2 regions of the Pedobacter steynii genome follow, and region 2 is predicted to be linked to the other one. Evidence: riboswitches for the same ligand, from Rfam matches in the RefSeq annotation. Region 2 holds a riboswitch; the other holds the start of a gene.
The links. Region 2 has a riboswitch for S-adenosylmethionine ahead of metH (methionine synthase). Riboswitches for the same ligand answer to the same signal wherever they lie in the genome.
Positions count from the first base shown of each region.

Region 1: it holds a riboswitch for S-adenosylmethionine, as region 2 does, so the genes downstream of both, BFS30_RS15645 (SusC/RagA family TonB-linked outer membrane protein) here and metH (methionine synthase) in region 2, are expected to answer to the same signal.

Region 1 is NZ_CP017141.1:3,733,037-3,737,936, reverse strand. Features, by position in the region: gene BFS30_RS15645 (SusC/RagA family TonB-linked outer membrane protein) at 1-2,078, opposite strand, end outside; SAM riboswitch class I at 2,324-2,433, opposite strand; gene BFS30_RS15640 (GNAT family N-acetyltransferase) at 2,504-3,634, opposite strand; gene BFS30_RS15635 (hypothetical protein) at 3,869-4,879, opposite strand.
Region 2 is NZ_CP017141.1:1,766,525-1,771,424, reverse strand. Features, by position in the region: gene murQ (N-acetylmuramic acid 6-phosphate etherase) at 1-526, shown strand, start outside; gene BFS30_RS07315 (hypothetical protein) at 537-1,106, shown strand; gene BFS30_RS07310 (Bax inhibitor-1/YccA family protein) at 1,158-1,913, shown strand; SAM riboswitch class I at 2,031-2,140, shown strand; gene metH (methionine synthase) at 2,256-4,900, shown strand, end outside.

The DNA of each region.
Region 1 (4,900 bases), 2.0 Mb from region 2:
TCTACCAGGCTTGCAGCCTGCTGCGGGTTTCCATTAAAAGGAGCGGTAAAACTATAAGTATTAACCAGCTGATAAGGCTCGGTTGCTTTCCCCACTTTTGACCAGCCACCTCTGATTTTGGCAAAACTCAACACCTCGCTTTTGATATCAAAAGCTTCGGTCAGGACCACACTTCCATTTACTGAAGGATAGAAATAAGAGAGGTTTTGTTTAGGTAAACTGGAATCCCAGTCGTTCCTGGAAGTTACGTTAAGAAAGGCATAGTCTTTATACCCAAATTGAGCAGATCCAAAGATACTATACGTTCTCAATTTGCTGTAAAAATTGGAAGATACAAGCGGATCTCTGGAATTGTTTAAAGTATAGAGGCCATTTACCGCCAGTTTCGTAGCCATCTGATCGTTCTGTTCCAAAGTAGATGTTCTTACATTTACCCCACCCAGGACATTAATAGAAAAGTCGTCGTTTATCTTCCTGTTAAACTCCAATCTTCCTTCCGTATTGTTTTCATTCACGGTATAAGCATCCTCCTGATAGGAGCCAAAAGGAGTTCCGTTTGTGCCATAGGCAATTTTTATCTTTCTGCGATCCGTATAATAATCGTTTCCGGTTCTGAAATTTGCAGACAGGGCTTCTGTAATTTTATAATTCAGTTCTGCACTTCCAATGATGCGGTCCCTTTTCTGGCTCACTGTATTTTCATAGGCAATGAAATAGGGATTGCTATAATAACTGTTGTTCCAGTTGATGTTATTTCCATTGTCGTCTTTATATTTTTTAAGCTGGCTCACATCTACCTGTCTGCCAAACCAGGTAAACTGAAGCATCGGACCGGTAGCCCGTTTACCTCCTGATGCCGGCAGATTTGCTGCATTGCTTTTGATATAATTCACATTGGCATTTAAAGTCAGTTTCGGTGTAATGCGATAAGTCGTATTCAGAAGTAGTGAATTTTTATTTTGCGAGGAGTTGGGTAATATCCCACCCTGAGTCAGGTTGTTATAAGAAAACCGAACGTCCTGTTTCTCCCCAGATCCGGCAATGGCCACTCCATTACTCAGGGCATAACCGGTTTCAAAAAAGTCCCGCACATTATCCGGATGGGCAATGAAGGGCTCAGGTTTTCCATTTGTATTAAACTGCGGAATCAGGCGGCCATCCAATGCGGGGCCCCAGCTTTCGTCCACACCGTCGTTCACTCCTCCCCCTTTACCATCTACATAACTAAATTTGCCATTTGAACCCTGGCCAAAAGCATTCTGATAAGTTGGCAGTGTTAGCAAATTAGAAATAGTAGTATTGGAATTGATACTGATTCCCAGTCCCTGTTGCCCTCTTCCTGTTTTTGTTTTAATCAGGATAACACCGGCAGCAGCCCTGGAACCATATAAAGCCGCGGCATTCGGGCCTTTCAGCACACTAATTGATTCAATATCTTCAGAGTTGATATCAGAAATTGTATTGGCAAAATCCCGGGAACCTCCGCTGCCAAGAAACTGTGAATTGTCTACCGGAACTCCATCTACCACAAATAAGGGTTGATTCTGACTGGAGATAGAAGTTTCTCCACGGATGATGATCCTCGAAGAACCCATATCTCCCTGACTATTGGTGGTTTGTACACCGGCGATTTTTCCTGCCAGTGAGTTGATCAGATTGGTTTCTTTTGCGGTAGTGATATCTTTGGATTTCAGCTCCTGTACAGCGTAACCCAATGATTTCTTGGCTTTCGTAATCCCTAATGCGGTAACCACAACCTCATTCAGGTCGTTTAATGAAGGCTCAAGACTGATCTTTAAAATCCCCGTTCCTGAAGTAATGCGGATTTCTTTACTGGCATATCCGAGATAACTGATCCGGATCAGGTCATTCACATTTGCCTGCAGGGAGAAATTACCATTTGCATCTGTAATTGTAGCATTATCTTTTCCTTTGATGGTCACTGACGCACCTGGAATCGCCTGTCCATCAGCGCTATCATTAACCACACCGGTAACTTTTACTGACTGCGCCCCGGCGGTCAGCAGGAAAAAAAAGGACAAAGCAATCCCTATAAAAATTTTGTATATTTTTAACATATTGGTTTTGAAATAAGTGTAAGAAGTTTAGAATTTGGTACGAAAGATCCGGCAACAACACATGAGTGTTGCCCCACGCATATCGTGATTTGCAACAGGGTGATAAAAAGATTTAGCGCAGCTAGTTTCGTAAGGAAGTAAGAGTAGGTTCATATGCTTAAATTTAAGTTTAGGATGCGCCCCGTTTCCTTCTTTTTCAGTGATGAGTGATGGCTTGATAAGCAGCAGCATTGTAGCTGTTGAACTGCTTATCTTATTCGCTATTTGCGAATTGGAATTAGCACCTTTTACCGGTTAGAAGGTAGAGGTTGCTAAGACATCACAGGGCCATTCCCTCAGTCTTTCTGGATAAGTCGGAAGATTAAAGAAGCATCTTCAGCAGCAAATATACAAATAATCTACTAATCCCATAGGAATTACAAATTTTATTTAAATAAATCCCATTCAGATTTTAGCATGGCAAACTGATATTGATTGATCCATTTACCATCTATGAAGGCATTTTCCACGAAATAGCCTTCTTCACTGAAACCTAAGCTCCTCAGCAAGGCTATAGCAGCCTCATCTTTAGCATTCACCGTTTTTACAATCCGGTTAACTTTTGCTTTTTCAAACAGGAAAGACATTAGCGCCGATGCAGCTTCTTTTGTATCACCTTTACGCTGCTCCACAGGAGAGATGTTGATCTCAATTTCGGCTATATACTGGTTGTTTTGTCTGAGTTTAAAGGTGAAATCACCAATAATCTCATCACTAGCCTTGTTTTTCAAGAAATACTGATTCCAACCTTTAGCTGAACTCAGCTCCTGATTCGGAACGTCTATGATTTCAAAATCCGGGCCTGAAAAACTGAAATCCAGGATTGGTGTTGCTGTTTTTGGCGCTGTTTCTACAGTGCTTTCTGTTGCTTTACCGGCATTTAAAGAACCGGCATAAACACTATTTGAGACCTGTTTTCCATCGTCTTTAATAAAAGAGATATAAGCTTCCATGCGTTCTCCTGCATGGGCTCCATCGATACGGATCGTGTCTTTACCTTCAGCTCTTTTTGATCCGATCAGATGATAACAGCTTACTTTTAATGCCGGGAAATAAATCATCAGCATGGCACGGTCGTTATCATATTGGTAAGACAGATCAGCCGGTATTTCCCAGTTAAATTCGATCTCATTGCCATCAGCATTCTGGCTGATTGCAGGATTAACCGCCATAGGGAGATCTCCCATGCTGACCAGTACTTTGGTATAATCCAGGCTGATGTTTGGATATTCACCCTGAAGGGCATTCAGTTTATTATAAGAAACGGCTTCATTATACTCGCTTTTATCCGTTCCGACAATTGCCAGACGGAATCCAGCCCGTATAACAGGAAGCGAAGGGCTCAGTATTTCGTTTACTACCTTCATTTTTTGGCAATTGGCTTTTCTTGCGGGGGTCAGCGGTTTAGTACTGATACCTATTTTTCTAATGATGTGTTTACCTTTTAAAGTATAACCTACCAGGTTGCCGATTCTGCCATGGAATCCGCCAAATAGCCCGTTTATTAATTTTCCCATTTTACTGCTTTTAGTTAACTAATTAAGTTCAATAGCAGTAATTTACGAAATATTTTGCATATACTATTAATATGTAACTAATTAAAGTTAATAGCTACTAAGTTATAAAAACGTTGTTAAAAGGTATGACAGACCAATAAATGACCTATCAATCCCCTATTAATAACGAAGTAATCATTAATAAAAACTAAAGGGAAATGCAACACATTATATCCGCATTTTAACCGGATTTTCTTACTGCATGTATTTCATAAACACCGCCTGAAAAGCTGCTAAGCTGATGAATTCCTTTTTGCTGACTTTACCCTTATTATAAATTTCATAGTAAGGCCTGGCATCTGCGGTCCAGGTAATTCCGGAATCAATTTTCCCCTGGGCATCAGTTTGTAAAAAGCTTAAAATTTCGGGTTTCTCTTTTGAAGCGCCACTTTTATAAATGACCAACAAGGCTTCTTCTTTAGAAAAAAGATCTCCAAGATGCTGGAAAACAACATTCAGATCAGTTGTTTTTGGCAGCAGTAAACTCATAAGAAGTTTAGTATTGATTTTATGATCATGGAGAGGTTCTTCTGTCAGTTCAATATTTTTGCTGGCATTGTAATAAACAATACCGTCTTTTTTAATACCGGTAATCCTGCTTTCTGCCGGAAGCACTCCCTTAATGTTGTCCAGTTGCTGACTATAAAAAACAGGTTTTCCTGATGCAGACATTTCAGCGATCAGGTGTTGATCTTTGACATAGATTTTTATATTGGATACTGTATCTTCCAGGTTTCTGATCAGAATCGTATCGCTCGTTTTTTTCAGACTGATCCGGTTATAGTAATGCATAGCAAAAAGATCTACGGTAAAATGGTCCAGTTTACCCTCTTTCCAATCTTTTATGGTTAGCCCCCCTTCCAGCAGCACATACTCTGGTCCATCTGTAATTTTACCATTCTTATAAACCGATCTGATGTCAAGAATTTTACTGCCTTCTCCGGAATGTTGCTCCAGACCAGATTTCGAATATTGATACCGGGCTTCTCCATTTTCATATTCATCCACCAGGTAAAGGTTTAATCCCGGAAGTACCTTTTTGAAAAAACCATGGAAAGGTTTGCCATTTTTATAAGTGCCCTTATAGACTGAAGCCGGTTGTGTGGCAATGATGAAAGAACTGTCGGTTTGAATCCTGTTCTCCTCATTTTGCGCATAAAGAAAGGAAGTCATCAGGCTTAAAATTAGGGTAAACGCTGTTTTCATTTTTTTAGATTATCAATCAAT
Region 2 (4,900 bases):
CATTGCCGGTGGCGATACCGCCATCAGGAAAGCGGTAGAAAACGCTGAAGATGATACCGAACAAGCCTGGATAGATCTTCAGGAATATAAAATCAACGAAAAAGACTGCCTGATCGGCCTTGCTGCATCAGGAACAACTCCTTACGTCATCGGAGGATTAAATACTGCCCGGAAACATGGAATCCTAACCGGATGTATCGTTTGCAACGAAGGAGGCCCCATTGCAGCGGAAAGTGATTTTCCGGTAGAGGTGGTGGTTGGACCGGAATTTCTGACCGGCTCTACCCGCATGAAATCAGGAACTGCGCAGAAACTAGTCTTAAACATGCTCAGCACAACAGTCATGATCAAACTGGGCAGAGTAAAAGGCAACAAAATGGTAGACATGCAGCTGACCAACCATAAACTGGTTGATCGCGGTACACAAATGGTCATGGAAGAACTACACATTGACCATGATCAGGCTGCAGATTTGCTAATCCGTTACGGAAGTGTCCGTAAAGCTGTTGAAGCAGGCACCAAATAATCCCTTAATTATGCACGAAATTGAGCCCTTCTATCTATGGCGCGATGATTATATCGCCGCCGAAGATGAACGTTCGCCTTTTTATAACACGGAATATTCAGAATTCTATTTCGATAAACAGTTGTACAATTTCCTGATTCACCCCCAATGGGATGATTTTGGATCTAATACCTTGTACATTAAAGTATTGTACACAGATTACGACAGAAATTATGCAATCATCGAGTTTATCGGAGAGTGGAACGATGCCATTGGAAATGACATCATGCTGCTCAAAAGGGAAATACTGGAACTAATGGTAGATGAAGGAATCAATAAGTTTATCCTCATCGGCGAAAACGTACTGAACTTTCATTCCTCTGAAGACAGCTATTATGAAGAGTGGTTCCAGGATGTGGAAGATGGCTGGATTACCGGAATCAATTTCCAGCAACATGTGATCGATGAATTCAGAAACGCCAATATCGATTACTACATTAACTTTGGCGGTCAGCTTGACGATTTGGCATGGAGAACCCTGAAACCTCTTCAGTTTTTCAAGAAAGTGGAAGAAATCCTGACAAAAAGACTCGGGGCATAGCTTTTGTAAGAAGATAAACAATTAGTAACTTTAAAATAAAATTTAAATAAAATGGATAACAACAATAATAATTACGAATGGGCACATAAATCTGTTTTTGCTGAACAGCAAACTGGAGTAGTTGCTAAGAAGTTCTTCGCAAATGTATTCTTGTGGATGTTTATCGCATTAGGTCTTTCAACAGTCTCTGCGCTTGTAATGGCCAATAATCTTGAATTATATTCATTTCTAAGAGATGCCACGACACAAAAACCGACTATTCTTGGGTATGTTGCCATGTTCGCCCCTCTTGGCCTTGTGCTTTTAATGAGTGCAGGATTAAATAAGCTTTCTTACGGTGCATTGGTAGGGGTATTTATTCTCTATTCTGTACTAACTGGACTTAGTTTAAGCTTTATCCTCTTAGCCTATACATCAGCTTCTGTAATCTCTTGTTTTGCCGGTGCAGCAGGTATTTTTGGAATCATGGCTGTTCTTGGATATACTACAGATGTCGACTTGAGTAAATTCGGACCGATATTAATGGTTGGTGTAATCGGATTAGTGATTGCAAGTGTTGTCAACATGTTTATTCAAAGTGAAAGCTTTAGCTTGTTTATGGCTTTCATCGGAATCGCCATCTTTACTGCTTTAACCGCATATGACGTTCAGAAGTTGAAAAGAATTGGAGCAGGAATAGAGGAAAGCGGAGCATCAATTGACAATGCAGATACTAAAAAGCTAGCCATCATGGGTGCTTTATCACTTTATCTTGACTTTTTAAACATCTTCTTATATCTTTTAAGAATCTTCGGAAGCAGAAGATAATCACAGATTTTCAAAATATTATTCCGAAGGCCATGCATATTTGCATGGCCTTTGCAATTTTATATGCTTTAAGCGCTGTTTTTTTGGAAATGATTTTTCTTTGTTGCACTTTTGCAGAGCTTATAGAGAAAGACGGAGGGATTAGACCCTGCGAAGTCTTAGCAACCTGTGCTTACAAGGTGCTACATTCTACTGGAACCGGACCATTGGTTCCCGAAAGATAAGTTAAAGTCGACCCTATACCGGACTTTTCAATAAGCTTTTTGACTGCGGATAAAATAGTAACCGATATGAAGTTCGTATCTGGTCATATTTTTCATACGCATTACGGGGAGAAAAAAAATGAACATTAGAGAAGAGTTAGAAAAACGCATATTGATTATTGACGGTGCCATGGGTACCATGATTCAGCGCTATATCCTAACAGAAGAAGATTTCAGAGGTGAAAGGTTTAAAGATCACCCATGTGATGTAAAAGGCAACAACGATTTGCTTAACCTCACACGCCCTGATATCATCAAAGCCATACACACCGAATACCTTAAAGCCGGTGCAGATATTATAGAGACCAATACGTTCAGTACCCAGCGTATTTCACTGGCAGATTACCAGATGGAAGAGCTGGATTATGAAATGAGCTTTGCAGGTGCAAAGATTGCCCGTGAAGCAGTAGATGAATTCATGGCCGCAAACCCCGACAGAAGATCCTTTGTGGCAGGAGCTGTTGGCCCAACCAACAGAACACTTTCCATCTCGCCGGATGTAAATGATCCCGGATTCAGGGCACTTACCTTCGATGAGCTGGTAGACGCCTACGATCAACAGGTCCGCGGACTGGTTGACGGGGGCGCTGACCTCCTATTAATTGAAACTATTTTTGATACCCTGAATGCTAAAGCAGCCATATTCTCCATTAAGAAGTATGAAAAGGAAATTGGCAGAACAATAGACATCATGATCTCAGGGACAATTACTGATGCCTCAGGAAGAACTTTATCCGGACAAACGGTAGAAGCTTTCTTAAACTCGGTAATTCATGCCAATCCAATCAGTATCGGCTTTAACTGTGCTCTGGGTGCCAAAGATATGAGGCCTCACATTGAAGAGCTCTCCGCAAAGGCTACCTGTTATGTATCTGCCTATCCAAACGCAGGATTACCTAATGAGTTTGGTGCCTATGATGAAATGCCTCATGAAACTGCCCATTTAGTAGAAGATTTTATTCAGCATGGATTTGTAAACATCGTAGGAGGTTGCTGTGGTACAACACCTGAGCATATTGGATGCATTGCAGCCAAGGCAAAAAGCATCAGCCCAAGAAAAATACCTGAAACAGCTCCTTACCTGCGTCTGAGTGGATTAGAACCAGTAACCGTTACCCCAGAAAGTATTTTCGTCAATATTGGTGAAAGAACAAACATCACCGGATCACCTAAATTCTCTAAACTGATTTTGGGTGGTGATTATGAAGCAGCCCTTACTGTTGCCCGTCAGCAGGTAGAAGGTGGTGCCCAGGTGATCGACGTGAATATGGATGAAGGGATGTTGGATGGAGAAGCCGCAATGGTAAAATTCCTAAATCTGATCGCTTCAGAGCCCGACATTTCCAAACTTCCGATCATGGTCGATTCGTCCAAATGGACAGTAATCGAAGCCGGATTAAAATGTCTGCAGGGTAAAGGTATTGTCAACTCCATCTCCCTGAAAGAAGGAGAAGAGAAGTTTAAAGAAAGTGCCCGTAAAATCATGAACTATGGTGCTGCTGTAGTTGTGATGGCATTTGATGAACAAGGACAGGCAGATAACTTCGAAAGAAGAAAAGAAATCTGTAAGCGTTCTTATGACATTTTAGTCAACGAAGTAGGTTTCCCTGCCGAAGACATCATATTTGATCCAAACATCCTTACGGTAGCAACCGGCCTGGAAGAACACAATAATTACGCGGTAGATTTTATCAACGCAACCCGATGGATTAAAGAAAACCTTCCTTATGCGAAAGTAAGCGGAGGTGTTTCCAACATTTCCTTCTCCTTCAGGGGAAACAATACGGTTAGAGAAGCCATGCACTCTGCATTTCTATACCATGCCATCAAAGCAGGCCTGGACATGGGAATTGTAAACGCAGGAATGCTGGAAGTTTATCAGGAGATCCCACCCGAACTTCTGGAGCGTGTGGAAGATGTATTGCTCAATCGCAGGGAAGATGCAACCGAAAGACTGGTCGAATTTGCAGACACCATTAAATCCAAGGGCAAAGAGATTGTCAGAGATGAAGAATGGAGGAAAGAAAGCGTAGAAAGCAGGCTTTCCCATTCCCTGGTTAAAGGAATTATAGAATACCTGGATGCCGACGTAGAAGAAGCCAGACAGAAATATCCTAAGCCAATACATGTGATTGAAGGTCCTTTAATGGATGGAATGAATATCGTCGGAGACCTTTTTGGTGCCGGAAAAATGTTTCTTCCACAGGTAGTAAAATCTGCAAGGGTAATGAAAAAAGCAGTAGCCTACCTGCTTCCCTTTATCGAGCAGGAAAAACTGGATAATCCGGATGGAAAGGCGAGCTCATCTGCCGGGAAGGTATTAATGGCCACAGTGAAAGGAGATGTTCATGATATCGGAAAAAACATTGTAGGCGTAGTACTGGCTTGTAATAACTTCGAAATTGTAGACCTTGGAGTAATGGTTCCCGCACAAACCATTATTCAGAAAGCGAAAGAAATTAATGCGGATATTATCGGGCTAAGTGGTCTGATTACACCTTCGCTAGACGAAATGGTGCATTTCGCCAAGGAAATGGAACGGGAAGGGTTTACCATTCCATTGATTATTGGCGGAGCAACCACCTCCCGTATTCACGCAGCAGTAAAAGTAGCACCGAACTATTCCGGACCTGCCATTCATGTTTTGGATGCTTCCAGAAGTGTAACGGTATGCAGTACACTGATGAATGAAGAAACCAGAGGCCCATATATTGACAGCATCAG